4 regions of the Rosenbergiella sp. YN46 genome follow, and region 1 is predicted to be linked to each of the others. Evidence: predicted binding sites of a transcription regulator. Region 1 holds the regulator's gene; each other region holds the start of a gene.
The links. Region 1 encodes Fur, which represses iron uptake genes when iron is present. Its sites were predicted from a motif close to ATAATAATGAGAACNACTATCAA; they were not measured.
Positions count from the first base shown of each region.

Region 2: the regulator Fur is predicted to act here: its motif matches at 859-881, upstream of feoA (ferrous iron transporter A).
Region 3: the regulator Fur is predicted to act here: its motif matches at 4,437-4,459, upstream of exbB (tol-pal system-associated acyl-CoA thioesterase).
Region 4: the regulator Fur is predicted to act here: its motif matches at 2,147-2,169, upstream of sufA (Fe-S cluster assembly scaffold SufA).

Region 1 covers NZ_JAZHEE010000006.1:45,389-52,958, reverse strand. Annotated here, with positions in the region: gene nagA (N-acetylglucosamine-6-phosphate deacetylase) at 1-1,000, opposite strand, end outside; gene nagB (glucosamine-6-phosphate deaminase) at 1,025-1,825, opposite strand; gene nagE (N-acetylglucosamine-specific PTS transporter subunit IIBC) at 2,166-4,193, shown strand; gene glnS (glutamine--tRNA ligase) at 4,358-6,025, shown strand; gene fur (ferric iron uptake transcriptional regulator) at 6,134-6,586, opposite strand; gene fldA (flavodoxin FldA) at 6,878-7,408, opposite strand; gene ybfE (LexA regulated protein) at 7,559-7,570, opposite strand, start outside.
Region 2 covers NZ_JAZHEE010000025.1:2,186-9,755, forward strand. Annotated here, with positions in the region: gene feoB (Fe(2+) transporter permease subunit FeoB) at 1-490, opposite strand, end outside; gene feoA (ferrous iron transporter A) at 552-776, opposite strand; partial or broken gene V3W49_RS16075 (transposase) at 1,287-1,724, opposite strand; partial or broken gene V3W49_RS16080 (IS3 family transposase) at 1,792-2,957, shown strand; gene V3W49_RS16085 (hypothetical protein) at 3,457-5,727, shown strand; gene V3W49_RS16090 (hypothetical protein) at 5,730-6,164, shown strand; gene V3W49_RS16095 (hypothetical protein) at 6,240-6,458, shown strand; gene V3W49_RS16100 (hypothetical protein) at 6,647-7,048, shown strand; partial or broken gene V3W49_RS16105 (transposase) at 7,136-7,328, shown strand; gene V3W49_RS16110 (Tex family protein) at 7,419-7,570, opposite strand, start outside.
Region 3 covers NZ_JAZHEE010000004.1:214,480-222,049, reverse strand. Annotated here, with positions in the region: gene pqqF (pyrroloquinoline quinone biosynthesis protein PqqF) at 1-147, shown strand, start outside; gene mgrA (L-glyceraldehyde 3-phosphate reductase) at 210-1,250, shown strand; gene fucR (L-fucose operon activator) at 1,312-2,022, opposite strand; gene V3W49_RS05855 (hypothetical protein) at 2,610-2,807, opposite strand; gene exbD (TonB system transport protein ExbD) at 3,210-3,632, opposite strand; gene exbB (tol-pal system-associated acyl-CoA thioesterase) at 3,639-4,373, opposite strand; gene metC (cystathionine beta-lyase) at 4,605-5,792, shown strand; gene V3W49_RS05835 (DedA family protein) at 5,931-6,590, shown strand; gene V3W49_RS05830 (AraC family transcriptional regulator) at 6,575-7,519, opposite strand.
Region 4 covers NZ_JAZHEE010000021.1:37,599-45,168, reverse strand. Annotated here, with positions in the region: gene V3W49_RS14935 (ABC transporter substrate-binding protein) at 1-543, opposite strand, end outside; gene zigA (zinc metallochaperone GTPase ZigA) at 660-1,889, shown strand; gene sufA (Fe-S cluster assembly scaffold SufA) at 2,213-2,590, shown strand; gene sufB (Fe-S cluster assembly protein SufB) at 2,593-4,077, shown strand; gene sufC (Fe-S cluster assembly ATPase SufC) at 4,102-4,848, shown strand; gene sufD (Fe-S cluster assembly protein SufD) at 4,823-6,103, shown strand; gene sufS (cysteine desulfurase SufS) at 6,100-7,320, shown strand; gene sufE (cysteine desulfuration protein SufE) at 7,334-7,570, shown strand, end outside.

The DNA of each region.
Region 1 (7,570 bases):
TGCGCAGAGCTTCGTCCAGCGCGATGTTGACATGCTCCACCAGATTACGCACCCCTTCGATCATGGTCAGCGCCGAGCCGCTCAGGGTTCCGTTCTCATCCACACAGAGTCCATTCCGGTAGTATATTGTTTTACCAGCAAAAATGAACTGGTCAATATCGGAACCTGCCGCAGCGGTGGCATCGGTCACCAGGCACAGCTTTTCGCCTTTGAGTTTTTTTGCGGTGCGCACGTTGGCGTAACTGACGTGCAGTCCGTCGGCGATAATGCCGCAGTACAGATCCGGGTCGTCGAAAATGGCGCCGGTCAGGCCCGGCTCGCGGCCGGTAATATATGGCATAGCGTTGTACAGATGGGTAGCGAAACTAATTCCGGCGCGGAAGCCGCGCTTCGCTTCCTGCCAGGTGGCGTTAGAGTGACCGGCGGAAACGCGGATACCGGCATCCACCAGTTGGCGAATCACGGCCGGATCGACCTCTTCCGGCGCAAGGGTGATTTTGGTAATGACGTCGGCGTTCTGACACAGGAAGTTCACCAGGCTGGGATCGGGCTTACGGATATACTCAGGGTTGTGGGTCCCTTTCTTCACCAGACTCAGCCATGGCCCTTCCAGATGCAGGCCCAGAGCCTGGTTCTGATGCTTGCCCAGGTATTCGCGCATCACGCTAACCGCCTGCATCATTAACTCATCGCTGGAGGTGATAAGCGTTGGCAGGAAGCTGGTACAGCCGGAGCGCTCGTTGGCCTTCTGCATAATTTCCAGGGTTTCCACGCTGACAGCGTCGGCGGTGTCGTTAAACATGACGCCGCCGCAGCCGTTTAGCTGAACGTCAATAAATCCCGGGGCGATAACGGCACCACCCATATCGCGTGTGGCGATATCCTGCGGCAGCTCTGCCATTGGGCAGATGCGGTCAATCAGACCGTCTGCGATGATGATCGCATGGTCGTCCAGAACGTCGTGACCGGTATAGATACGGCCATGGGTTAATGCATACATAGTTACCCCCGGAATAGATATGACTTAAAGACCTTTAATGCTTTCAGCTTCCAGCTCGTTGAAGTACTTCAGGGTTTTCACCTTCAGCTCCATCGTGGAAGGTTCGTCGCAGACGATAACCGCTTTCGGATGCAGCTGCAGGCAGCTGATGGTCCACATATGGTTGACGTTGCCTTCGACGGCAGCCTGAAGCGCCTGCGCCTTGACGTGACCCAGCACCAGAATCATCACCTCTTCGGCATCCAGCAGAGTGCCTACGCCGACGGTCAGGGCATATTTAGGCACCTGATTGACGTCGCCGCCAAAGAAGCGGGAGTTGGCGACCCGGGTATCGTGGGTCAGAGTTTTGATGCGGGTGCGGGAAGCCAGCGAAGAGGCCGGTTCGTTAAAAGCGATATGCCCGTCGTTGCCCACGCCGCCCATAAACAGATGAATTTTACCGTAGGCGCGGATCTTTTCTTCATAGCGGCGGCACTCTTCGTCAACGTCCGGCGCATTGCCGTCCAGCAGGTTGATATTTTCTGCCGGGATATCGACGTGGTCAAAGAAATTACGGTGCATGAAGCTATGGTAGCTTTCCGGGTGCTCTTTCGGCAGCCCGACGTACTCATCCATATTGAAGGTCACAACGTGTTTGAAGCTGACTTCGCCAGCTTTATAGAGTTCCACCAGCGCTTTGTAGGCTTCCAGCGGCGTGCCGCCGGTAGGCAGGCCCAGAACGAAAGGGCGATCCGCGGTAGGGTTAAAAGCGTTAATACGGTTTACAATATGGCGGGCTGCCCATTTACCGACCTGTTGAGCCGTAGTCAGGGGAATCAGTCTCATCATTCACCTCTATGAAAGTTAAGTTAAGAGTGCCGGCCGGATCGCCGCTTATACTGAAGTAAAGATTAACGTAGATTTTCCGCGCGGCGGCATTTATCCGTCCTGATATTTTTGATGATAAAATAAGTTTTGTGAGATAGCCAGAAGGGGAGTGTTTTAGATGCAATATTTGGTGATTTGATTCACAAAAAACGGGCTTTTAATTTGCGATACGAATTAAATTTCCACACACTCTGGCGTGACATGAGATTTTGCCGTATGGATTCGCCTGCAACACGGGCAATCGCACTATAAAAAAAGAGCTACGAGGCTTCACTCGGGGCCTTATAGGGGGAATAAAGTGAGTATTCTAGGCTACTTACAGCGCGTAGGGCGCGCTTTGATGGTACCGGTGGCGACCTTGCCTGCCGCCGCCATCCTGATGGGTGTCGGTTACTGGATTGACCCGGTAGGTTGGGGGGGCGACAACGCGCTCGCCGCCTTCTTTATTAAGTCCGGTTCCGCCATCATCGATAACATGTCGGTGCTGTTCGCCATCGGCGTCGCATACGGCATGTCTAAAGATAAAGACGGCGCGGCTGCGCTGACCGGCTTTGTCGGCTTTCTGGTACTGACCACGCTCTGCTCGCCGGCTGCGGTTTCCATGATTCAGAGCATCCCGGAAGCGGAAGTCCCTGCCGCTTTCGCGAAGATTAATAACCAGTTCGTGGGGATCCTGGTGGGTATCATTTCCGCTGAGCTGTATAACCGCTTTAGCGGCGTGGAGTTGCCGAAGGCGCTGTCGTTCTTTAGCGGCCGCCGTCTGGTGCCGATCCTGACCTCATTTGTGATGATAGCCGTTGCTTTCGTACTGATGTACGTCTGGCCGGTTATTTTCGGCGGTCTGGTGGAGTTCGGCGAGTATATTCAGAAGATGGGCTCCATCGGCGCCGGGGTTTACGCCTTCTTTAACCGCCTGCTGATTCCGGTTGGTCTGCACCACGCGCTGAACTCGGTATTCTGGTTCGATGTGGCGGGTATCAACGATATTCCTAACTTCCTGGGCGGGGCGCAGTCTATCGAGGCGGGCAAAGCGGTTGTGGGGATCACCGGTCGCTATCAGGCGGGCTTCTTCCCGATCATGATGTTCGGTCTGCCCGGGGCGGCGCTGGCAATTTATCAGTGTGCGCGTCCTGAAAATAAAGCAAAAGTGCTGGGTATCATGATGGCGGGCGCGTTCGCCGCGTTCTTTACCGGCATCACCGAGCCGCTGGAGTTCTCCTTCATGTTCGTTGCGCCGGTACTGTACGTGATTCACGCCGTGCTGACCGGTATCTCGGTTTTCATCGCCGCCAGCATGCACTGGATTGCCGGCTTTGGCTTCAGCGCCGGTCTGGTGGATATGGTGCTCTCTTCGCGTAACCCGCTGGCCACGCACTGGTACATGCTGATTCCGCAGGGCCTGGTGTTCTTCGTTATCTACTATCTGGTGTTCCGTTTCACTATCACCAAATTTAACCTGATGACCCCGGGGCGCGAGCTGGCCGTGGCCGGTAGCGAAGCCGATGGGCAGGACACTAACATCAGCGGCGGTGAAAAGCAGGACGTGTCTGAACTGGCTCGCCAGTACATCGCGGCGGTAGGGGGTTCCGATAACCTGACCGGTATCGATGCCTGTATCACTCGTCTGCGCCTGTCGGTGAAAGATTCTGCCGTTGTGGATGACGCACTGGCCAAGCGCCTTGGCGCCAGCGGCGTGATTCGCCTGAACAAGACCAGCGTGCAGATCATCGTCGGCTTTGTCGCCGAGAAGATAGCTAATGCCATGAAGACCACGGGGCACGTCGCGGCGGCTCAGTCCGGCCCGGCACAGTCGGCGCCGGCAGCGCAGGCCAGGCCACAGGCGGTGCGTAACGATCAGCCGACCGTCGTGACCCTGGTAGCGCCGGTCAGCGGCGAACTGGTGGCGCTGGATGATGTGCCGGACGAAGCCTTCGCCAGCAAAGCGGTAGGCGACGGCGTGGCTATCAAACCCAGCGAAAAAACGGTGGTTGCCCCGGCTGCGGGTACCGTGGTGAAAATCTTCAACACCAACCACGCATTCTGCCTGGAAACCGACGACGGTGCCGAAATTGTGGTGCACATGGGGATCGATACCGTGGCGCTGGAAGGCAAAGGCTTTAAGCGTCTGGTGGAAGAAGGGGCGACGGTTCGCGCCGGTCAGCCGGTGCTGGAGATGGATCTCGACTTCCTGAATGCCAATGCGCGCTCGATGATTAGCCCGGTGGTTTGCAGCAACATCGACGACTACAGCGGGCTGGTGGTGAAAGCGACCGGTGCCCTGGTGGCTGGCGAGACGCCGCTGTACGAGATTAAAGCGAAGAAATAGCGTCTGCGGACGGTATCACTGAAGCGGCCGGGCGATGAACCCGGCCGTTTTTTTATTCCCGCGTCAACGCTGTGCTAATTTCTGTAACTAAAGGTTGTTTCCGGCGACGGCTTGTAAGATCATGCCACGTTAACCGAGTTAAAAACGCTTTGAGGTATTAAGAGATGAGTGAGGCCGAAGCCCGCCCAACTAACTTTATTCGCCAGATTATCGATGAGGATCTGGCCTGCGGTAAACACGCCACCATTTGCACGCGTTTTCCTCCTGAGCCGAACGGCTATCTGCACATCGGCCATGCGAAATCCATCTGCCTGAACTTCGGCATCGCTCAGGATTATCAGGGCACCTGTAATCTGCGCTTTGACGACACTAACCCGGTTAAAGAAGATATCGAGTATGTGGACTCCATTAAGCAGGATGTCGAGTGGCTGGGTTTTCACTGGGCGGGGGATGTCCGTTATTCTTCTGACTATTTCGACCAGCTGTTCCACTACGCTATTGAGCTTATCAACAAAGGCCTGGCCTATGTTGATGAGCTGACGCCGGAGCAGATTCGCGAGTACCGCGGTACCCTGACTGAGCCGGGTAAAAACAGCCCATATCGCGATCGCACGGTGGAAGAGAATCTGGCGCTGTTTGAAAAAATGCGTGCCGGGGAGTTTGCCGAAGGCACCGCCTGCCTGCGTGCGAAGATCGATATGGCTTCTCCGTTTATGGTGATGCGCGATCCGGTACTGTATCGCATTAAGTTTGCCGAACATCACCAGACCGGTAACAAGTGGTGCATCTACCCGATGTATGATTTCACCCACTGTATTTCCGATGCGCTGGAAGGAATCACCCACTCGCTGTGTACCCTGGAATTCCAGGATAACCGCCGTCTTTATGACTGGGTGCTGGACAACATCACTATCCCGGCTCATCCGCGCCAGTACGAATTTTCGCGCCTGAACCTGGAATACGCCATCATGTCCAAGCGTAAGCTTAACCTGCTGGTGACCGAAAAGATCGTTGAAGGCTGGAACGATCCGCGCATGCCGACCATTTCTGGCCTGCGCCGTCGTGGCTATACCGCAGCGGCTATCCGTGAATTCTGTAAGCGTATCGGCGTTACCAAACAGGACAACACCGTTGAAATGGCGTCGCTGGAAGCCTGTATTCGCGAAGATCTCAACGAGAACGCGCCGCGTGCGATGGCGGTTATCGATCCGGTTAAGTTGATCATTACTAACTATCCGCAGGGGCAGAGCGAGATGGTTACTATGCCGAATCACCCGAATCGTCCGGAAATGGGCAGCCGTGAGGTGCCTTTCAGCGGCGAAATCTGGATCGATCGCGCCGACTTCCGCGAAGAAGCGAACAAGCAGTATAAGCGCCTGGTGCTGGGCAAAGAGGTGCGTTTGCGCAACGCCTATGTGATTAAAGCCGAAGAGGTGGAAAAAGACGCCGATGGAAATATCACCGCGATCCGCTGCAGCTACGATGCCGATACGCTGAGTAAAGATCCGGCCGATGGGCGCAAGGTAAAAGGGGTGATTCACTGGGTCAGCGCCGCCCATGCGCTGCCTATCGAAATTCGCCTCTACGATCGCCTGTTCAGCGTGGCGAACCCGGGCGCGGCGGAAGACTTCCTTTCCACCATTAATCCCGAGTCGCTGGTGGTGAAGCAGGGTTATGGCGAACAGAGCCTGAAAGCGGCGCAGCCGGAAAAGGCTTACCAGTTCGAGCGTGAAGGGTACTTCTGTCTTGACGGACTGACCAGCAGCGCCGACAAACCGGTGTTTAATCGCACTGTTGGTCTGCGCGATACCTGGGCGAAGACTGGCGGCTAAGCGCGATATCGTCGGTACAAACAAAAAACCCCACGATGGTGGGGTTTTTTATGGCAATAAAAAACCGGAGAGCGCTCTCCGGTTTTTTTGACGCTGGCCCGGACGTGATTACTTCTTGCTGACCTCATGGGCGTCATCGCTTTCCCGACAGTCGCCTTCGGCGCAGTGGCCATACAGATAGAGGCTGTGGTTGGTCAGGCGGATATTATGCCGGGTGGCAATTTCACGCTGCCGTGTTTCAATAGAATCATCGCTGAATTCAATCACTTTGCCGCAGTCCAGACAAATAAGATGATCGTGATGATGCTGCTGCGTCAGTTCAAAAACGGATTTTCCGCCTTCAAAGTTGTGACGGGTGACGATACCTGCGTCGTCGAACTGGTTCAGCACGCGGTAAACCGTGGCCAGACCAATTTCTTCCCCCATATCGATCAGTCGTTTGTACAAGTCTTCCGCACTGACATGATGGTTTTCAGGCTCCTGTAACACTTCCAGGATCTTTAACCGGGGAAGCGTGACTTTCAGGCCGGCCTTCTTTAATGCGGTATTGTTGTCAGTCATGCGGAATATGTCCTGTTGCTTAATGACTTAGCTCCTCTGGAGCACTGCATAGAATTCATAAAAAAAGATGAATGCGTCTCATTATAGAGCCGTGAAGGGTAAATGAAAACCGCGTTCAACCTGCAAAAATGTGAATAAAAAAGTGGGAAAATTTATGCCAGATGCGGCATCTGAGCCCATTTTACCGGACATATTGTACTACTTAGTGGGGCAAAGTTAAAAAATTGTATCAATTATTACTATCGGTTATATCTATTAATGCGGCGCAGATCGCGCCGCAGCAGGCTATTATCAGGCGTTGATAATTTCATCAAGATGCAGCTCTTCGGAGATCTGCTTAACCCATTTTTCAACGCGCTCGTTGGTCAGTTCCGGCTGACGATCTTCGTCGATAGCCAGGCCCAGGAAATGGTCGTCATCGGCCAGCCCCTTGGACGCTTCGAAGTGGTAGCTTTCGGTCGGCCAGTGGCCCACAATGGTGGCGCCGTTCGGTTCGATAATGTCGCGAATGGTGCCCAACGCGTCGCAGAAGTATTCCGCATAGTCTTCCTGATCGCCGCAACCAAACAGCGCAACCAGCTTACCGTTGAAGTCGACTTCTTCCAGCGTGGGGAAGAAGTCGTCCCAGTCGCACTGCGCTTCACCATAGTACCAGGTCGGGATTCCAAGCAGCAGAATATCGAAGCCTTCCAGGTCTTCTTTGCTGCTTTTAGCAATATCATGCACCTCAGCAACTTCTTTACCGAGCTGTTTCTGAATCATTTTCGCGATATTTTCGGTGTTGCCGGTGTCGCTGCCGAAAAAAATGCCTACGATTGCCATGAGTAAAGTAACCTCTTGAATCTAAAAAAGTATGGTGGCTGCGTAATGCCCACGGATAGGGCAATCATAGCAGAAGCCCTTCGAGTGCGGAAACCGCTATTCGTCGCAGGGTGCACAGTATGCAACATGCCGGGCGGCGTAAGGGCGGTCTTAGCCCCGGAG
Region 2 (7,570 bases), on a different contig from region 1:
CAATCGCCAGCTTCAGGCCATCGATGCCCCGGGCGCGGGTAGAAACCAGTGGCACCACCGGACACCCCAGGCGGGTGGAAAGGGCGTCGATGTCGATACGGATCTGCTGCTTTTCGGCGATGTCCAGCATGTTCAGCGCCACCACGCAGGGAATACCCAGCTCCAGCAGTTGCAGCGTCAGATAAAGATTACGTTCCAGATTCGAGGCATCCACTACGTTTATCAGCATATCGGCGTCGTTGCTCAGGATGTAGTGGCAGGCGATTTGCTCATCGAGCGAGGTCTGGGACGAGATGGTGGTCAGGGAATAGGTGCCGGGAAGATCCACCAGCGTAACGGCATGATCGGTGGTGGAAAACTGCCCCTCTTTACGCTCGACGGTGACGCCGGACCAGTTACCGACCCGCTGACGGGAACCAGTCAACTGATTGAAAAGCGTGGTTTTTCCTGAGTTAGGGTTGCCAATCAGACCAATGGTGAGTTTTTTCATTTTTAGCATTGTCAACGTGAAAGTGGTTTGCGGTGCCTGAAATCGCTGGCGCCAGGGCCTTTCAGGAAAGCGCTTCCAGGGAGAGCAGCGCCAGGTCTTTTTTACGTAGCACCAGGCTGATGCGTCGCGTCTCTATCTGTACCGGATCGCCGAAGGGCGCCACTCGTACCACGCGGAACGAAGAGCCGGGCAACATACCGAGAGAGAGCAGCTTCTGACGCCAGGCCGGACTGATTTCCCGGGAAAAACCGGTAATTTTCCACGAACTGTTAGCGTGCATATGCATAGAACCACCTGTGAACGAGACCGATCGGCAAAGGCCTGATAGCCGGAGAGCACCAGGAAAAAACCTGAAAAAGCATGAGGCAATGATAATGAGAACAATTTTTATCTGCAATCTGAAGAGGGGCGTTAAATGCGCTTTTTTTGAGCGTAGACAAATTTCGTACCCGGAACAGGATAACGAAGGGTTAATAAGGTTATCTGCTGGTAAACCAAGTTAATGTTGTTTCAGTGTATATCGTGACGTACCGATCTGTAGGGAAAAGCCTGTCTGGAGTAGAAAACTGATTTAGAATAGGTTTTTAAACCCATTACAGAAATTTCGGTTATTTTGTGAGCGGTGTATGATATGTAAGTGACAACAATAAATCCAGGGAGAACAGGATGAAAGTGGTGCTACAGGTTGATGGCTACCGTTTCGGCTGCGGATTTTATTGCGGCCATGCAGGGTAGTGAAGGGGATACATACTGGCTGATGAGAGTCTGTCCCTAATTCTGTGTAATTGCCACCACGTCAAAGGTGATAGCTCAGGCGATCACCGAACTTGATAATAAAACGGCTCATTGCCAGCCGCCAGTTTTGGATCGGCATACTCCATTTTTTCGATGCTGACTGGATTGCCAGGTAAATAACCTTTCGCACTGAGTCATCCATCGGGAACACCTTGCGTTTCTTAATCGCGGCACGGATCACGCTGTTCAGTGATCCTGTAGCGTTTGGGGTGTAGATGGCCTTGCGGATATCGGGCGGGTAGCCGAAAAACGTATTCCGATTTTCCCGGTGGGCGTGCCAGCTTTTACTGATTTGTGGATATTTTATCGTCTCAGGCTGCCGCGAAGTTATTCAGCGCCATCAGCGCCGCCTCTTCGGTCATACCCCTTTCAGTCCGCTGGTGACGGCTTTGTAGTCCTTCCTGGCGACGTATTTCAGGCTGTTACGCACCATGTGTAGTGGCTCAGTAATACCGGACACTTCAATAGCCTGTTAATGTAACAACAGCAAATTGAGGTAACTGACCATGACTCAGCGTAAACAGATGAAGCGCCGTTTCTCTCCCGAATTCAAACTGGAAGCCGTTGAACAGGTTGTTAAGCATCAGCAGCGCGCCGTGGATGTCGCCCGGGCTCTGGATGTGGACGCCACCCTGCCGCGCAAATGGATACGGCAGTATAAATCGGAGATTCAGGGAGAAACGCCGACTGGCTCTGCCCTGACACCGGAGCAGCGGGAAATTCAGTCACTCCGGGCACGGGTTAAGCGCCTGGAAATGGAGAAAGAGATACTAAAGCAGGCAGCCGTGCTGATGAGCGAACTCCCGACCAAATCTGTGCGCTAATCACACGGCTGAGAAGGAAATGGCCGGTGGTAGTGGTGTGTCGGTTGCTGAAAATCTCCCGAAGCCGATATTACGCCTCGCAGACCCGCCCTGTGGATGTCAGACGGATGCAGCTGCGCGCCCGAATACGGGAATTGCATCAACAGAGTCGGGGAGCGGCAGGAAGTCGGATGCTGAATCAGCTGATGCGCCGGGAAGGGTATAAGGTGGGTCGCTGGCTGGCCGCAGACTGATGCAGGAATGCGGACTGGAGAGCCGCCAGCCGGGGCGGCACCGATACCGTGGGGTGAAGGAGGAAGCAACGGCCTCGCCGGACCTGCTGAAACGGCACTTCACACCGGAAACACCGGACAGGACCTGGAGTGGAGACATCAGCTACGTGCGGGTGAATGGCGGCTGGTGTTATCTGGCGCTGGTCATCGGCCTGTACTCACGGCGAACCGTGGGCAGTGCGGTGTCGTCTTCGCCGGATGCGGAGCTGGTATGTCGGGCAATGCGCAGTGCCCTGGAGAGCCGGTCATACCGGACAAGGGCGACAGCTGTGCCATTCAGACCAGGGCGGCCAGTACAGAAGTAAAAAATACCGGCAGTTACTGTGGCGCCATGGGGCAATGCAGAGCATGAGCCGGAAAGGAAACTGCCTGGATAACTCACCGATGGAACGGGTGTTCAGGAGCCTGAAGAGTGAATGGATACCGGCGGGTGGCTACAGTGATGTTCGACAGATGATGCAGGATATTACTGTCTGGATACACTACTACAACCAGCAGCGCCCCCACACATCCAATGGCGGGTTATCACCCTGTGAATATGAAAATCAGTGGAAAGAGGCTATGCCGGTGTCCTGATTTTGTGATCCACTACACATGTGGATGATGCACACTGCGATAGACGCTGTTTATCGCATCCGGGAAAACTGATTGAGATCTGCTTCGGTTTTGAGACCCTTAGCCAGTTCAGCAGCCAGTGTTTTGAGTTTATTTTCGTCCATAATTTGCCTGTCTCCGTTGTTGGAGTGAACATATCAAAAACAGGCAATTGCACAACTTTAATTACAGTCTCGACGGGAATGCAATATCTGAATTTTTCAGCCATACGCTACCGGGCATAGCGGACCCTCTGACGACCCGAATTAACGATCGCTTTCAGGTACTCAAACCCGCATCCTGAGGTTTGCTTGGTATATAGGGTCAAATCCATTTTCTTTTTATTGTTATTACATTCTGGCGGTGTATTATTGAGTGATTTTTAGCCGTTACGGGACTTCGGCTGTGCGCTCTGGCTTCTGCAAATATCACCGCCTGTACTGGCCCTGTAGTGTAATACAGAATGATTAAGGAATGATAAATGTCGGTATTACCCAAATTCAGCTGGCCGGTGCCATCCAACCATCGCGGCAGTGACTTTGCCAGCCAGGAAGCTGTGATGTCTCACCTGGCAGGTGAGGCGTCCGGCTGGTACCTGCTGGGAAGCAATGGCATGTGGCACGGGGGGATTCATATCACGAATACCACGACGCCCTGGTGTGCGCTGAGCGGCAGGGCGATTTCCGAAATGGTTGACTTTCCTGCGGGCTACCGGGGGGAGCAGAGCGTTCGCTGCATGGCGGACGGGGAAGTGGTGGCGTACCGGATTTGCCGTGATTACCAGACAGTTCCGTGGGAAACGGGGCCGCTGAACGTTTCTGGCTCCTTTGTGCTGGTGCGGCACTATATTCAGCCGGGTGAGAAACAGGAAAGCGGCCTGCATTTTTATACGCTGTATATGCACCTGGCGCCGTATTCTGCTTATGAACAAAGTGAAAACGAAACGCAGTGGATTGTGAATGATAATTTGTCGGCTTACCGCCCTGAATGGGTGATGAGCGCCAGTACCAATAACAAAGAGGTCAGCGATTCGTATCGTGTGACTACCATCCCGAAAGGTGCCCATATTGAGTGGTCTGCCACAGACAGCAACCTGCGCACCATTGGGTTTAATGGTCGCCACTATGGTCTGGTCACTTTTAAGGGATTGCCCGATAAAGAGAAAGCCAAAGGAACAGAGACCAGCCTGAAGGAAGGAGAGCAATACTGGATCCTGACGGACAGGAATAATCTTGTTTCAGCAGGGGGAGTGGCGACCCGCCCGTCATGGTGGTCGCACCTGTTGCCACCTTATGAGGAGCCGATGCAGTTTGATACGGTCGTTTGTCCGACACCTTATTCAATAAGCGCCGGTGACAGCGTGGGGCATCTGGGTTATTTTCAGCTCCCCAAAGAGGGCGGTTACGATGCCCGCTATCAGGTGCATATTGAATGCCTGAGCATGGATGATAACCTTGAAACCTTTCTGAAAAACCCGGAAAAGGTGGGTGAAAGCGCGCCGCTGTACCTGAAATGCCCGACGGGGCTGCCGCTGTTTTCGAAAGATTTGAAGACGCTGTCCATGGTCAGCAGCGGGCGCGTCTCACAGGGGGAAGCCATTCTGAAGCTGAGCCAGGTGAAAACAGAAACCGATGCACAGAATCAGGAATACTGGTTTTTACCCTATGCCAACGGCTATGTGGCGAAAGCAAATAAAGCTGTTGAAACTCTATCTCAATATGATCTGGAAAAGCTGGGGTTCACTACCACCGTGGACGAGGCGACGAGCTTCGACCACCTGGATGGCAAAACGCCACCGAAAGGTCTGATTCGTACCCTGTATGACCGACTTTTTCGAGCCTCCAGTCATGATACCCGCTTCACCCACAGAATGGTGCCGTACAACTATCAGCGGTTACTGAACCGGATTGACGGTGGCATCAGCCCCTATTCACGGCAGGAATATCTGAGTGCGATTCATAACCCGTCTTACCGGGATGTGACAAACAGGATGATAGTGAAACACCCCAGTGAGTGGTATTACAAAAAGGAGACATCGATTTGGCAGTCGTTTCTGAACACCCTGATGAAGGATGCGCCGGAATGGAAAGAGTACAGTGAGGCGTATATTGAAAATATGGTATGGATGCAGGATGCCGCTAAGTTAAAGCTGGGGCCTTCGTTGTGGCATATGCATCCGGTGGTGTTTTTGGGGATGTTTAAATCCAGTAATAAAATTATTTGGATGAAGAGGTTCTTTGAAAAATTCGGGGCCGAAAAAACATCTGCATTTAGGGCTAAATTATTGGAGGTTTCAAATGATTTAGGAATTGACCCTAATTATATCATGGCTTGTATTGCTCTCGAAACAGGAAAAACATTTAGGACAGACATTAAAAATCCAGGTTCGTCAGCTACTGGGTTAATTCAATTCATGAGAGTAACAGCTGAGGAACTGGGAACAACTACCGCACAACTCCGTAGAATGGATCATGTACAGCAAATGGAGTACGTGAAAAAATATTTTCTGATGCAGTCACGTAACGTTGGTGTTCCTACTGAACAGTGGTCCCTTGAAGATGTTTATTATTCAATATTTAGTCCGAAAACTATAAAGTTAAAACCGAATGATATTATTTATAAAAAAGGTGATGGAGATACTTACAATAAAAATCTTTATCACGATGTAAATAAAGATGGAAGAATCACAAAGTCTGAAATAGCTGAAAATATCAGAGTTAATTATAAGCAAGGTATACCTGAGGCTGATTAAATATGAAATGTAACAAATCTGTTTTGATGTTGTTGCTACTGACAGTTTGGGGTTATCCTCACTCATCTCAATCACAATCTATAAATACTTTAGTTGATGCAAATAAGTTAAAGTTATCAGGTTTTACTGATGGTCAAACTGGGAGGTTTTACATCGATTTATATGGTGATGGCTCTAGAGATGTAATTGAGTATACATATTCTGACTCTACCCCGCCAGGAACTTGTGATCAGATTGATTGCTCTACTTCTTTAAATGACTCACCAATGGTGACATTCCAAATCTATATGCATGATGGGAAGCCTGTAGACGCATCATATATGTGTACATTCTTGGGGGTTAGCGAAAAAAAACATAAGGGAATGAGAGATATTTTTTGTGGGCCGAAATACATTCTCAAATGGAATGGGGATGAATATACTACTGGCGATGAATGAAAACATTAAGTAACTCTAAGACAGCGAAAGGCATTAAAAGCGCTGACCATTACCAGCACTGACGATGAAATTGTCATCAGCACGCCAAAAACGCTGACGCTGAATGACGGTGGCTCTTACCTGAAACTCAGTGACAGCGGGATTGAGCATGGCTCAAAAGGCGATTTGACCCTGAAGGTGGGGGAATACCTGGTGCCAGGCAATGGCGCCGATATGCCATTCTCCGCACCAGATTTTAAAACCACGGGGACAGACGAAATCAAAAACATCATCAGCAGACCGATGAGCGGCTGAGGGAGCAGCCATGTCGGTATTACCCAAATTCAGCTGGCTGGTGCCATCCAACACCCACAGCAATGGTGCCGTATAACTATCAGCGGTTACTGAACCGGATAGATGGAGGCATCAGCCCCTATTCACGGCAGGAATATCTGAGCGCGATTCATAACCCGTCTTACCGGGATGTGACAAACAGGATGATAGTGAAACATCCCAGTGAGTGGTATTACAAAAAGGAGACATCGATTTGGCAGTCGTTTCTGAACACCCTGACGAAGGATGCGCCGGAATGGAAAGAGTACAGTGAGGCGTATATTGAAAATATGGTATGGATGCAGGATGCCGGTAAGTTAAAGCTGGGGCCGGTGTTGTGGCATATGCATCCGGTGGTGTTTTTAGGGGCAATTGCCGAAAAATATAGTGATTCTATTGATTTCAATACAACTTTAGGTATTTATCGGATATCAAAAAAGTCAGCTGAATTTATCTTATCTTGGGAAGCATATGCTCCTAAACCCTATGTTCTTGGCGGGGATCAGTCAAGCGGAGTTACTGTTGGATATGGCTATGATTTAGGGCAACAGACTGATCTTACCCAGCAATAGTGGAAACGTGACTAAGTGAGTAAACCCTCAATCAGAGGTGACTCATGAAAAAATGTATCAGCCAGCAAAAAAACCTGCAAACAGTACATGCCTGAATTTCGTAACGAAGCCCTCAGGCTTGCAGAACGAATCGGTGTTGCTGCCGCAGCTCGGGAACTCAAGTTGTATGAATCCCAGCTTTATGCCTGGCGTAGTAAGCAACAACAGCAAATGACTTCGTCAGAGCGCGAAAATGAACTGGCTGTTAAATGCCCGCCTTAAACGCCAGCTCGCGGAGCAGGTCATGTGAGTAATTAAAATAACTTATAGTCTGCGGAAAGTTGGAGTTAAGGAATTGGCCGCCGGTGCAGGGCACCGGCGGCTTTCAGGGTTAGCGTTTTTTACCGAAGGCGGCCGCCAGGGCGTCGCTCATAGCGCTGTTGCCCGCAGGCGTGCTCTCCGCACGCCGCGGTTTCCCTGCCGGGCGGCTGCGATCGCGGCCATTGCCGCTACCGGCGTTGCCGGAGGCGGAACGGCGGCCGC
Region 3 (7,570 bases), on a different contig from region 1:
CAGGCCTGGCAGTCCCATCGTCGCCGCGCCCATGAAAACGACACCGCCACCACACCCAGCGCGCTGGATACACTTTACCGACAGCTACTCGCCAAACCAGAACGCTGGCTGGTGGTGCAAAATTCCCGGGATTGTGGGGTGGCGTAACAACAGCGGGCGCTTTAGTATAGATATTAGAAACATCGTTTCAAAATAAGAAAGGAGACACTATGTCTTACTCTGCCAGCCCTTCCCGCTACCAGCAGATGCAATACCGCTACTGCGGCCGCAGCGGCCTGCAACTCCCGGCCCTTTCTCTTGGCCTGTGGCATAACTTCGGTGACGTCAGCGCCCTGGATAACCAGCGCGCCCTGCTGCGCAAGGCGTTCGATCTGGGCATCAATCACTTCGACCTTGCCAACAACTACGGGCCGCCGCCAGGCAGCGCCGAAACCAATTTCGGCCGCCTGCTGCGCGAAGATTTCACCGGCTATCGCGACGAACTGATTATCTCAACCAAAGCAGGCTACGACATGTGGCCTGGCCCCTACGGCAGCGGCGGTTCCCGTAAGTATCTGCTGGCCAGTCTCGATCAGAGCCTGCAACGTATGGGGCTAGATTATGTCGATATCTTCTATTCGCACCGGGTGGATGAAAATACCCCGATGGAAGAAACCGCCGGCGCGCTCGCCCATGCGGTGAAAAGCGGCAAGGCACTCTACGTCGGTATCTCTTCATATTCGCCACAGCGCAGCGCGGAGATGGCGCGCCTGCTGCGTGAACAGAACATTCCGCTGCTGATCCATCAGCCCTCTTATAATCTGCTTAACCGCTGGGTGGACAGCAGCGGCCTGCTCGATACCCTGGAGGACAACGGGATGGGCTGCATCGCCTTTACCCCGCTGGCTCAGGGTCTGCTGACCGGGAAATACCTGAACGGTATTCCGGCTGGTTCGCGAATGCAGTACGAAGGTAAGAAGGCCCGCGGGCTGACGGAAAATATGCTTAGCGAGCGCAACCTTAACAGCCTGCGTCTCCTTAACGATATGGCCCAGGCTCGCGGCCAGAGCATGGCCCAGATGGCCCTGAGCTGGCTGCTCAAGGATAAACGCGTAACCTCGGTGCTGATCGGCGCCAGCCGTACAGAGCAACTGGAAGAGAACGTGAAGGCGCTGGATAACCTGCGCTTTAGCGAGCAAGAACTGAACGCCATCGACGCTCATGTAGCCGATGGCGAACTGAATCTGTGGCAGGCGTCTTCAGATCAGTGATTCCTGCATGCCTGAAACGCTGTGGCCGCCACGCTGTTTTTTCGTGACGTGGCGGCCAACTTTACGGGGCGCGGTTTGCGTCATCAATAAGCGCCGTCACCCCGCTCAGAGAGCCGATACACACCTCGCCGGTGCGACCGCGCTTGCTGGCATCCATCAGCAACAGCGACTGCCCCGCCCGGGCCAGCAGCAGTTGTTTAAAACGCGCATTCCAGCCCTGTACATCCCAGATATCGCCTGCGGAATCCACCCCCTGGCAGGAGAAAATAAACAAGTCAATGTCGATATGGCGCAGTAGCGCCAGCAGGGCAGGATTCTCATAGCAGGCGCTGTCGCGATCGAGCCAGCCACCGCTGTGCAATAGTCGGATATTCGGGCGACGCTCCAGCGCCTGGCAGATACGCAGACTGTTAGTGAAAACCGTCAGGGAGAGATCGGGAAGCTGACGCGCCAAATACCAGCTGGTGGTGCTGGCATCCAGCGCCAGCGTGATGCCTTCGTCGATCCAGGGCAGTGCCCGACGCGCGATATCCGCCTTGCGGGCGTAGTGGCTCTTCTGGCGGGCGCGAAACGGATCGGCATAAGAGGTACCCCCCAGCAGGCTGCGCGCCCGACCATGGCTGCGCAGAATCTTTCCCTGACGTTGAAGCTCCCGCAGATCGCGGCGCAGCGTCTCCTGGCTCACTGCCAGGGCGCGTGCCAGAACATCGGTCGCCAGCCAGTCATGCTGGCCAAGCAGTTTCAGTATCCGCAGATGTCGTTCTTCCTTCATAACGCGCTCCCGGGTAGCCTGTGGCGTTATTCTGTAGTGACGGGATGGCGCTGTCAAAGCGCGCGGGCTTAAAGTCCGATGTCCATAAAAAAGGTTCAGCGCGGATTAGCGTGGAGTGTTCGAAAACGGAAACAAAAAACCGGCAGAATATGATGATGCGGCGGACTGGGGCCCCACTTCCTTTCAGGGAGAGGGCCGGGGTGAGGGTGACAGACAGCTTCGGCGCCCGGTTTCAGAGAAGCGGCAGAATATGACGATGCGGTGGGCGGTTCCGTTCACTTTGCGTGATTGCTTCTCTGTTAATCCACCGCCGGTGAACGGGCCAGGGGGGCTCAGTCGCCGCTCCCCTGGCGACCCGGGCTCCCCGGCGCTAAAAAACGCCCTTCGGGGCCCCTTCGCTTATCACGCCGGGCTTTTCGGAACGGGCAAGAGTCGCCATCCCAGGCGGCCTTGCCCTGTCGCGACATCCTGTCGCTCCTCCGGCCCTGCGTGAACGCTACGGCGTTTTTTAAGCCGGGATATAAGCCCCTCGTCGCTTCAGTCTGTTTTTTCAAATGATGCCAGCTCTGATTAATCAGGGCAGAAGGTTAAAGGCGATGACACTCCGGCCTGAAAATCGCCGGAGTATTCACGGCAGCCAGGGTCAGCCCGACAGGACGTCGGGCTGAGGGCGTGCGGCACAAGGACGTGGAGTCACGCCCGACCCGCCCGGCTGGCGGGAATACGCAGGGGCCCGCGACAGCGGCGATTTTCACGCCGGAAAGCGGGGTTGTCAGGGGCGGCATCTGAGCCCCTGGCCCGTTCACCGGTTCCGCAACCGACATATAAAAATACCCTTAAGGTGAACGGAACCTTCGCCAACGTGACATATTTCTCCGAAATACGGCACATCACTGTTGATTCACCGGTTCCGCAACCGGCATATAAAAAATCACCTTAAGGTGAACGGAACCTCCGCCGGCGCGGCATATTTCTCCGGAATACGGCACATCACTGTCGATTCACCGGTTCCGCAACCGGCATATAAAAAATCACCTCAAGGTGAACGGAAGCTTCTCCTGCGCGACATACTCACCCGGAAGACAGGACAGCCACCGGTAACTTCAGCTTCACGCCAATCCGCGATGAACCATAAAAAAACCCCGGCATTCAGTGCCGGGGTTTACAGTTTTAACGCTAAAAAACCGCTACTTATGGGAAACTTCCTGTCCCACCAGACCTATTTTGAGATAGCCTGCCTGGCGCAGCGTATCCATTACGTCCATCATGGTTTCGTAGTTCACGCTTTTATCCGCGCGGAAGAAGATGGTGGTGTCCTTCTTGCCCTGCGTCATGGTGTTCAGGGCATTGACCATATTCTCTTTGGTGACGGCATCGTCACCAAGAAACATGCTGTTGTCCGCTTTCACCGACAGGTAGACCGGTTTTTCCGGGCGCGGCTCCGGCTTACTGCTGGACGCCGGCAGGTTAACCTTCACGTCCACCGTCGCCAGCGGCGCCGCCACCATGAAGATGATGAGCAGCACCAGCATCACGTCGATAAAGGGCGTGACGTTGATGTCATGCATTTCGCCGTCGTTATCGACATTTTCGTTAAAGTGCATCGCCATAGCGTATCAACCTACACGCAGTTTACGGGCCGACTGTACCGGGCGGTTTGCCGCGGTCGCCTCCAGGTCAAGGTCACGGCTTTGCAGCAGCAGCACCTGCGCCGCCACGTCACCCAGTGCGGCTTTAAAGTTACCGATGGTGCGGGCGAAGATGTTGTAGATAACCACCGCAGGAATCGCCGCTACCAGGCCGATAGCCGTGGCCAACAGCGCTTCCGCGATACCCGGCGCCACAACGGCCAGATTGGTGGTCTGGGTTTGGGCGATACCAATGAAGCTGTTCATGATCCCCCATACGGTACCAAACAGCCCCACAAACGGAGAGATAGCGCCGATAGTGGCCAGATAGCCATTACCACGCCCCATCAGGCGACCAACGGAAGCCACACGCCGCTCCAGGCGGAAGCCTGTACGCTCTTTAATTCCTTCGTTATCTTCGCTGCCTGCGGAGAGTTCCAGTTCGTTCTGCGCTTCCTGAAGAAGCAGAGCGGAGAGACTGCCGTTTCCAAAAGAAGCCGCTTTTTCGCTCGCTTCTTCCAGCGAACGGGCATCGGCCAGAGCCTGTTGTTCACGCCTGAGACGGCTCTTCTGCTTCAGCATGGTGGCTCCCTTGCTGAAGAAGATGGCCCAGGTGACCACTGACGCCAGAATCAGGCCGATCATCACTATCTTTACGACGATATCGGCATGATGATACATACCCATGACGGAGAGATCCGTCTGCATCAAATTCTCTGTCACACTAACTCTCCAGGACAAAATTTAGAGAAAAACTGTTCGTAATAATACCAAAACGGCTTCGAATTGATAGTAGTTCTCATTAGTATTTACATGCTGACGTACTTTGTCCTCATTTTCCTTGCGCTCACGCAGTAAAAAACGGGAAGCGTTCACCCTTTCGTCTTCTGGCCCATTGCACTCAAAGTCCCGCTAGCTTATTTTGGACATCCAGACGTAAAGATGGGGATGACAATGACAAAGCAGCATATCGAAACCACCCTGGTGCATACCGGCCGGCGTAAACGCTATACCCAGGGCGCGGTCAACAGCGTGGTTCAGCGCGCCTCTTCGCTGGTATTCGACAGCGTGGAACAGAAAAAACGCGCCACCAAAGGCCGCGCCGACGGCGAGCTGTTCTATGGGCGTCGCGGTACTCTGACGCATTTCTCGCTCCAGGAGGCGATGTGTGAACTGGAAGGGGGAGCGGGCTGCGCGCTGTTCCCCTGCGGCGCGGCAGCGGTAGCCAATACTATCCTCGCTTTTGTGGAACAGGGTGACCATATCCTGGTGACCAACAGCGCCTATGAGCCTACGCAGGATCTGTGTACCCGAATTCTGGCGAAGCTGGGCGTGACCACCAGTTGGTTTGATCCCATGGTGGGCGAAAACATTGCCGATCTGGTGCAGCCCAATACCCGCATTGTCTTCCTCGAATCCCCTGGATCTATCACCATGGAAGTTCAGGATATCCCCGCCATTGTGCGCGCGGTACGCCGCAAGGCGCCGGGCGCCGTCATTATGATCGATAACACCTGGTCTGCCGGGGTGCTGTTTAACGCGCTGGAGCACGGTATCGACATCTCGATTCAGGCCGGAACCAAATATCTGGTGGGCCATTCAGACGCCATGATCGGTACGGCGGTGGCGAACGAGCGCTGCTGGGAACAGCTGCGGGAAAACGCCTATCTGATGGGCCAGATGGTGGATGCAGATACGGCCTACGTGACCAGCCGCGGCCTGCGCACTCTGGCGGTGCGCCTGCGCCAGCACCAGGAGAGTAGTATCGCCGTGGCGCAGTGGCTGGCCGAACAGCCCCAGGTGGCGCGGGTAAACCATCCGGCCCTGCCCCAGAGTCCGGGACACCAATTCTGGAAACGCGATTTTCTGGGCTGTAGCGGCCTGTTCTCTTTCGTTCTGAAGAAACGGCTCGACGATGCCGCCATGGCGCAGTTCCTTGACCACTTCCAACATTTTTCCATGGCCTATTCCTGGGGCGGCTTCGAGTCGCTTATTCTCGCGAACCAGCCGGAAGAGCTGGCGGCTATTCGCCCGGGCGGTCAACCCGACTTCAGCGGCACCCTGGTCAGATTGCACATCGGTTTAGAAAACGTTGAAGATTTAATTGCGGATTTAGCCGCGGGATTCGCCCGTATCACGTAAGCTTTCCGCTGGTGGACGCGGTAATGAACACCCTGGGTCAAAGTTTCTGCATTTTATTGCCCCAGGGCCACCGCTCCTGGGATTTTTCCGGTTACAATAGCCCCCGACACGCAGTTCGCTCTTTCCACAGGAACACCCATGACCGTTATAGAGAATATCGTCGCCGCGCTCTGGCAACATGACTTTACCGCGCTTGCGGATCCCCACGTGGTGGGCTTCGTTTATTTCGTCATGTTCGTCACGCTGTTTCTGGAAAACGGTCTGCTGCCCGCCTCTTTCCTGCCGGGCGATAGCCTGCTGATTCTGGCGGGAGCCCTGATTAGCCGGGGCGTGATGGGGTTCGTCCCCACGATTCTGTTACTGACCATCGCCGCCAGCCTGGGCTGCTGGCTGAGCTACCTCCAGGGGCGCTGGCTGGGCAATACCCGCATCGTTCAGGGCTGGCTGGAGCAGTTGCCTCTGCATTACCATCAGCGCGCCACCCGAATGTTTGACCGTCACGGGCTGCTGGCGCTGCTGGCGGGCCGCTTTCTGGCTTTCGTTCGCACCCTGCTGCCGACCCTGGCGGGGCTTTCCGGCCTGTCGAACCGCCGTTTCCAGCTCTTTAACTGGCTGAGCGGGCTGCTGTGGGTGGTGGTGGTCACCAGTTTCGGCTATGCGCTGGGCCTGGTGCCCTTCGTACAGCACCATGAAGAACAGGTGATGACCTTCCTGATGGTGTTGCCGGTAGTCCTGCTGGTCGCCGGGCTGGTCAGCGCGTTGGCGGTAATTCTGAAAAAACGCTACGCCCGCTCCTGATTCCCTCTGCGCGCCGTCGCTTCGCCTTCCGGCAGCGGCGGCATGCTCCGCATTTTCTCCACTTCCCGCTGCGGCGTGGCACCGAAATAACGCTTAAATTCACGACTAAACTGGGAAGGGCTTTCATACCCCACCTGCATCGCCGCCGCGCTGGCCTTTACGCCATCGTGCAACATCAGCATTCGCGCCTTATGCAACCGCCAGCTCTTCAGATACTGAAGCGGTGAAGTACTGGTCACCGCCTTAAAGTTGTGGTGGAACGCCGAAACGCTCATATTGGCCTCCGCCGCCATCTGATCGACGCTGAGGCTTTCCATATAGCGAGTCTCTATGCGCCGTAGCACCCGACCGATCAGGTTGAAATGGCTCTGACGGCTGGAAAGCTGAATAAACGCGCCTCCGCTGGGGCCAGTCAGTACATAGAACAGGATTTCACGGATAATCTGACGCCCCAGTACCCGGGCCTGTAGCGGGTTTTCCAGCACGTCCAGCAGCCGTTCCGCGGCACAGAGTATATCTTCGGTCAGCGGCGTGGGGTTAATGCCGCTGACCACCGGCTGCGGCTGAAAAGCGGGATCTTCGCCAATTTCGATCAGCAATTCCTGGAGCTGTGCGATATCTACATTAATGCGCATTCCCGCCAGGGGCTGTTCCGGGGTAGCGAGGGTCTCGCATTCGAACGGCAGCGGCACCGTCAGCAGCAGGTAGTCGCTGGCGCTGTACTGAAAAACCCGACCATTAAGATAGCCTGTTTTATGCCCGGAAAAGAGAAAAATGATACCCGGCTGGTATACAACAGGCGCCCGGGGATGCGGTGCGGTACCGTACATCAGCGATAATCCCGGCACGCTATCCTCCGATATTTTTTCATTGTTTTTCAAAATATTAATTCTTTCTGCCAGCTGTTGACAGATTGCCGTATGCGCCATTTCACTGCCCCCTTCCCGCGATTCTCGCTCGACTGACATTGTGCATAAAAT
Region 4 (7,570 bases), on a different contig from region 1:
GACGTTAAAAATGCGCGCCAGTTCGTCGATTTCGCGGTTAATGCTCTCCAGGGTAAAGGGGGCGGTGCGGGCACCGTCGCCGTTGGAGTCGGCAGTGACGGCTTTACCGACACAGTCGGCCGGCGCTACCCAGGTGTGGATACCCAGATCTTCAAAGCGTTCCCGGGTTGCGACTTCGCCACGGGGGCCCAGGTGCCAACTGTATTGTGCCAGCACCAGATCGGGGCGTTGGGCGGCGACTGCTTCGAATCCCGGCGCGTTATCTGCCAGTCGTTTCAGCCCATGGCCCGCAGGTGCCAGCGCCGGAGGCAGGCGGCCAAACCAGACCGCAGTACCGACAATGCTTTTGCCTAACCCCAGCGCCAGCAGCAGCTCGGTTTCGTGTTGCCCAAGGGTAACTACCCGCTGCGGCGGCTGAAGGAAGGTCTGCGAGCGGCCGCAGTTCTCCACCGTCAGCGGATAGTGCGTCGCGTGGCTTTGCGCATAAACGCTGCCCGTCAGGCAGAGCAGCGCCGGCAGTAACCGCAGTGATTTTCTGAACATCGGTATCCTTTATCTCCTGAAAAGCGGGGGCTGGAAAATCAATGTTGAGATGTTATAACATAACAAATACTGTAAAAGATAGACCTTCACTTTTAACGATATAAGGGGTTGTCACCATGTCAGAGCCGTTCACCAGACGCCGTGAGGCGAAAAAACTCCCCGTTACCGTACTGTCAGGATTTCTTGGCGCGGGTAAGACTACGCTGCTTAACCATCTCCTCAACAACCGCGAACAGCTGCGCGTGGCGCTGATTGTGAACGATATGTCGGAAGTGAATATCGATGCCGGACTGGTCAGGGGCGGTGAAGCGGCGCTGTCGCGCACCGACGAAAAGCTGGTAGAGATGAGTAATGGCTGTATCTGCTGTACGCTACGCGAGGATCTGTTACTGGAGGTTAACCGGCTGGCCAGAGAAGGGCGCTTTGATTATCTGTTGATTGAATCTACCGGGATATCGGAACCGCTGCCGGTGGCGGAAACCTTCACCTTTGCCGACGAAAACGGCAACTGCCTGACGGATATCGCCCGGCTGGATACGATGGTCACCGTGGTGGATGCCTGTCACTTTCTGAGGGATTATGACGAAGGAGAGAGTCTGCATGCTCGCGGAGAATCGTCGGGTGAACAGGATAGCCGCACGGTGGTGGATCTGTTGAGCGACCAGATCGAGTTCTGTAACGTCCTGGTGGTGAATAAAACCGACCTGGTCAACGAAAGCCAGTTACGTAAGATAGCGGCGATTCTTCACTCCCTGAATCCGGAAGCGCGGATCCTGTATACCCGCTTCGGTGAGGTCGCGCTGGAAGATGTGCTGGATACCGGACTGTTCGATTTCGACAAGGCCGCTCAGGCGCCGGGATGGCTTAAGGAACTGCGGGGCGAGCATATTCCGGAAACTGAAGAATACGGTATCAGCAGCTTTGTCTGGCGGGCGCGGCGTCCGTTTCATCCCAAACGCTTCCATCATCTGGTGATGCATGACCTTGCGGGCGTGATTCGCTCCAAAGGCTATTTCTGGCTGGCGAGCCGCCCGATGCATGCCGGTATCTGGTCCCAGGCTGGCGGAGTAGCGCGACAGGAGCCGGGTGGTATGTGGTGGGCGGCGGTACCGGGCAATCGCTGGCCGACCGATCCGGAATCTCTGGATTTTATTCGCCGTCACTGGGTGGATGGCGTTGGTGATGCACGTCAGGAGCTGGTCTTTATCGGCAGTGAAATAGATGAGAACAGGTTGCGGCAGCGGCTTGATGCCGCGCTGCTTAACAATAATGAGATGGCCATGGGGCCGGAAGCCTGGCGCCGGTTCAGCGATCCCTTCGACCCCTGGTTTGCCGAAACGCTCTGATATTCCCCTTCAGGCGCCGCTTCATCTTTCCGGCGCCTGCTATTTTCCCGCCAGTCGCTATCAGATAAATAGGTATTACCTATACACCTTTAACACTGATTGCTAAAGCCTTTTGCAGAGTGCGACTGATTCTATAAATATCAATCATATAGAACATTGTCCCGGGGAGCGGCAAGCCTGGTGACAGGGTCTATCCTTATAAAAAACCCCCGTAAAAGCTCTTCTGCGGTGAATGCCCCTGCGGAGCTTGGGTTGAAGTGAGAATTGTTATCATTACCATTATGCTATCGACCCATTAACAGGGTCAAAAGTGAGGTGAAGCTATGGAACTGCATGCAGGAACATTCGATCCCGGCGATTTTGCATGGCAGGGGCTGACGCTGACGTCAGCAGCCGCGGAGCAGATTCGCCAGTTAACTCAACGGGAACCAGGCGTACTTGGTCTGCGATTGGGGGTGAAAAAGAGCGGCTGTGCGGGTTTTGGCTACGTGCTGGATACGGTAAGCGAACCTCAGGCTGACGATCTCCTGTACCAGCGCGATGGCGCACGACTGTACGTATCGACCCAGGCGATGCCGTTTATCGACGGCACCGAAGTCGACTATGTGCGTGAAGGTTTAAACCAGATCTTTAAATTTCATAACCCGAAAGCGCAGAACGAATGCGGCTGCGGTGAAAGCTTTGGGGTTCAGGCGGAATAGTTATGTCCAGAGATACCACAGAAGACAATGTACAAACCTGGAGCGGAAGCCTGAACTATAAAGAGGGCTTCTTTACACAGTTACAGACCGATGAACTGGCGAAAGGCATTAATGAAGAGGTGGTGCGCGCCATTTCAGCGCGGCGCAACGAGCCCGACTGGATGCTGGAGTTTCGCCTTAACGCGTTCCACGCCTGGCAGAAAATGGAAGAGCCACACTGGCTGAAGGCGCACTACGACAAGCTCAACTATCAGGATTACAGCTATTACTCGGCGCCTTCCTGCGGTAACTGCGACGATAACTGCGCATCGCAGCCCGGCGCCGTGCAGCAGACCGGCCAGGAGAGCGCCTTTCTGACCAAAGAGGTGGAAGAGGCTTTTAACCAGCTGGGCGTACCGGTGCGCGAAGGCAAAGAGGTGGCGGTGGACGCTATCTTCGATTCGGTCTCTGTCGCCACCACCTATCGCGACAAGCTGGCGAGTCTGGGCATTATTTTCTGCTCCTTTGGCGAAGCGATTCATGAATATCCGGAGCTGGTGAAGCGGTATCTTGGCACCGTGGTGCCGGGCAACGATAACTTCTTCGCCGCGCTGAATGCGGCAGTGGCGTCGGACGGCACCTTTATCTATGTACCAAAAGGGGTGCGTTGCCCGATGGAGCTTTCCACCTACTTTCGTATTAACGCCGAAAAAACCGGTCAGTTCGAACGCACCATCCTGGTGGCGGACGAAGGCAGCTACGTCAGCTATATCGAAGGCTGTTCGGCACCGGTTCGCGACAGCTACCAGCTGCATGCCGCGGTGGTCGAGGTCATCATCCACCGGGATGCCGAAGTGAAATACTCTACGGTGCAGAACTGGTTCCCTGGCGACAGCAATAACGGTGGGATCCTGAACTTTGTCACCAAGCGAGCGCTGTGCGAAGGCGAAAACAGCAAGATGTCCTGGACTCAGTCCGAAACCGGGTCGGCCATTACCTGGAAGTACCCGAGCTGTATTCTGCGTGGCGATAACTCCATTGGCGAGTTTTTCTCGGTGGCGCTGACCAGCGGCCGTCAGCAGGCGGATACCGGTACCAAGATGATTCATATCGGTAAAAACACCCGCTCCACTATTATTTCTAAGGGCATTTCCGCAGGCCAAAGCCAGAACAGCTACCGTGGACTGGTGAAGATCATGCCGACCGCCACTAACGCCCGTAACTACACGCAGTGCGACTCGATGCTGATAGGCAGTGAGTGCGGCGCGCACACCTTCCCGTATGTGGAGTGTCGTAACAACAGCGCCCAGCTGGAGCATGAGGCTACCACTTCGCGTATCGGCGAAGATCAGCTGTTCTACTGCCTGCAGCGTGGCATCAGCGAAGATGACGCTATTTCGATGATCGTCAACGGATTCTGTAAGGACGTTTTTTCGGAGCTGCCGCTGGAATTTGCGGTAGAGGCCCAGAAGCTGCTGGCCATCAGCCTTGAACACAGCGTCGGGTAACCGCAGTTTTATAAAGGAAACACTATGTTAAGTATTAAAGATTTGCACGTAAGCGCGGAAGATAACCCGATTCTGCGGGGCCTGAATCTTGAGGTGAAACCGGGAGAAGTGCATGCCATTATGGGGCCGAACGGCTCCGGCAAGAGTACCCTGTCGGCGACCCTTGCAGGCCGCGAGGATTACGAGGTGACCGGCGGTGAAGTGCTGTTTAAGGGCAAGGATCTGCTTGCGCTCGATCCCGAAGAGCGGGCGGGCGAAGGGATTTTCATGGCATTCCAGTATCCGGTGGAGATCCCGGGCGTCAGCAACCAGTTTTTCCTGCAGACCGCGCTGAACGCGGTACGTGAATATCGGGGCCAGGAGCCGCTCGACCGTTTCGATTTTCAGGATCTGATGGAAGAGAAAATTGCGCTTTTGAAGATGCCGGAGGATCTGCTTACCCGTTCGGTTAACGTCGGCTTTTCCGGTGGCGAAAAGAAGCGCAACGATATTCTGCAAATGGCGGTGCTGGCACCTTCGCTGTGCATCCTCGACGAATCCGATTCCGGGCTGGATATCGACGCCCTGAAGATTGTGGCGGATGGGGTGAATTCCCTGCGCGACGGCAAGCGCTCGTTTGTGATTGTGACCCACTACCAGCGCATTCTGGACTACATCAAACCTGACCATGTACACGTGCTATATCAGGGGCGCATCGTGAAATCCGGCGACTTTACCCTGGTGAAACAGCTGGAGGAGCAGGGCTATGGCTGGCTTACCGAACAACAGTAGTAACGCGTTGCAACAGTGGCATCATCTGTTCGAAAACGAGGAGGTTCGTAGCCCTGAAGCGCAACAGCATATGCAGCAGCTACTGCGAGAGGGGTTGCCGAGCCGTAAGCATGAAAACTGGAAGTACACCTTTACGCCGCTGGAAAAACTGCTGGCTTACCGCTTTGTACAGCCGCAGGGCGAGCCCGTAACGGCGGAGCAGCGCGATGCGCTGGCGCTCAGTATCGATGCGTTCAGGCTGGTCTTCGTCGACGGGCGATACAGCGAAGCGCTGAGCGACGAACTGAGCGGCAGCGGCTATGAGATTGCGGTGAGCGCCCGGCGTCAGGAACTGCCGGTCGCGATTCAGCCAGAGATTTTCCTGCACCTGACCGAAAGTCTGGCGGGCGAAGTGACCCATATCCGGGTACCCCGCAATACGCGCCCGCAACGGCCGCTGGTATTGATGCATATCACCCGCGGGCGGGATGGCGATGAGATGAATACCGCCCACTACCGCCATCATTTGACCCTGGAGCAGGGGGCGCAAGCCCGGGTGATCGAGCATTTCGTCAGCGCCGATGCGCGTACCCACTTTACCGGCGGGCGTCTGACCATGCAGGTGGCGGCGGGGGCCAGTCTGCACCACACTAAACTGGCTTTTGAAAATCCGCTCAGTTACCACTTCTCCCATAACGATCTGTGGCTGGAGAGAGACGCCAGCGCCCTCAGCACCAGCTTCCTGCTGGGGAGCAGCGTGCTGCGTCATCACACCAGTACCCGTCTGGAAGGCGAGAATACGACTCTGCGCCTTAACAGCCTGGCGATGCCGGTTGGCAGCGAAGTGTGCGACAGCCGTACCTGGCTTGAGCATAACCAGGGCTGGTGCAACAGTCGCCAGCTGCATAAAACTATCGTTAGCGATCGGGGGCGGGCGGTGTTCAACGGCCTGATTAACGTGGCGCCCCACGCCGTTAAGACCGACGGGCAGATGACCAACAATAACCTGCTGCTGGGCCGGCTGGCGGAGGTGGATACCAAACCGCAGCTGGAAATTTATGCCGACGACGTGAAATGCAGCCACGGCGCGACCGTAGGTCGTATCGATGATGAACAGCTGTTTTATCTGCGCTCGCGCGGTATTGGCCATCAGGCGGCGCGCCAGATGATTATCCACGCTTTTGCCGCAGAGTTAACGGAAGCCATCGACGACGAAGCGCTGAAACGCCAGGTTCTGGCCCGTATTGACCAGCGTCTGGCAGGGGGGCAGTCATGAGTTTCTCAATCGAACAGGTGCGAGCGGATTTCCCTATCCTGACGCGAGAGGTCAACGGTCAGCCGCTGGCCTATCTGGACAGCGCCGCCAGCGCGCAGAAACCGCTGGCGGTCATTGAAGCAGAAACGGAACTATACCGCCACGGCTACGCGGCGGTGCATCGCGGTATTCATACCCTGAGCGCCGAAGCGACGGAGCGCATGGAAAACGTGCGCGCCGGCGTGGCGAAATTTATTAACGCCCGCTCGGCGGAAGAGGTTGTCTTCGTGCGCGGCACCACTGAAGGGATAAACCTGGTGGCCAGTAGCTGGGGCAACCAGGCCGTGGGGGCAGGGGACAACCTGATTATCAGCGCGATGGAACATCACGCCAATATCGTTCCCTGGCAGATGCTGTGCGAGCGGGTCGGCGCCGAGCTGCGGGTGATTCCGCTGAATCAGGACGGCACCCTGCAACAGGAACGGCTGGCGGAATTGATTGATGAACGTACCCGGCTGCTGGCTATTACCCAGGTTTCCAACGTGCTGGGCACCGAAAATCCGCTGCGGGAGATGATAGCCAGGGCCCGGGCTGCCGGTGTGAAGGTGCTGGTGGATGGCGCTCAGGCGGTGATGCATCACGCGGTGGACGTTCAGGCGCTGGATTGCGACTTTTATGTTTTCTCCGGCCATAAAATTTACGGCCCTACCGGTATCGGCGCGCTCTACGTTCGCCAGGAGATTCTGCAGGCGATGCCGCCCTGGGAAGGGGGCGGTTCGATGATAGCCACCGTCAGCCTGAGTGAAGGCACTACCTATGCGGCCGCTCCGTGGCGCTTTGAAGCCGGTACGCCGAATACCGCCGGGATTATCGGTCTGGGTGCGGCGCTGGATTATGTCTTACGCGTGGGGCTGGACGAAATCGAGCAGTATGAAACCACGCTGATGCGTTATGCGCTGCGCGAACTGCAGGCGGTGCCGGATTTAACGCTGTATGGCCCTGAAGAGCGGCGCGGCGTGATCGCCTTTAATCTGGGGCAGCATCACGCCTACGATGTGGGCAGCTTCCTGGATAACTACGGGATTGCGGTACGTACCGGCCACCACTGCGCCATGCCGCTGATGGCGTTTTACCAGGTTCCGGCCATGTGCCGCGCTTCGCTCGCCATGTACAATACCGAAGAGGAAGTGGACAGGCTGGTGGCCGGGCTGATCCGCATCCATCGTCTTTTGGGTTAACAGGGGGGCCGAGATGGCTGCGATGCCGGATAAAGAAAAGCTGCTGCGAAACTTCAACCGCTGCGCCAACTGGGAAGAGAAATATCTCTACATTATTGAACTGGGGCAGCGTCTGGCGCCGCTCAGCGAAGAGGCGCACACCCCCGATAATCTTATTCAGGGCTGTCAGAGCCAGGTGTGGATCGTGATGGAGCAGGCCTCGGATAACGTTATCCAGCTACGGGGCGACAGCGATGCGGCCATCGTTAAG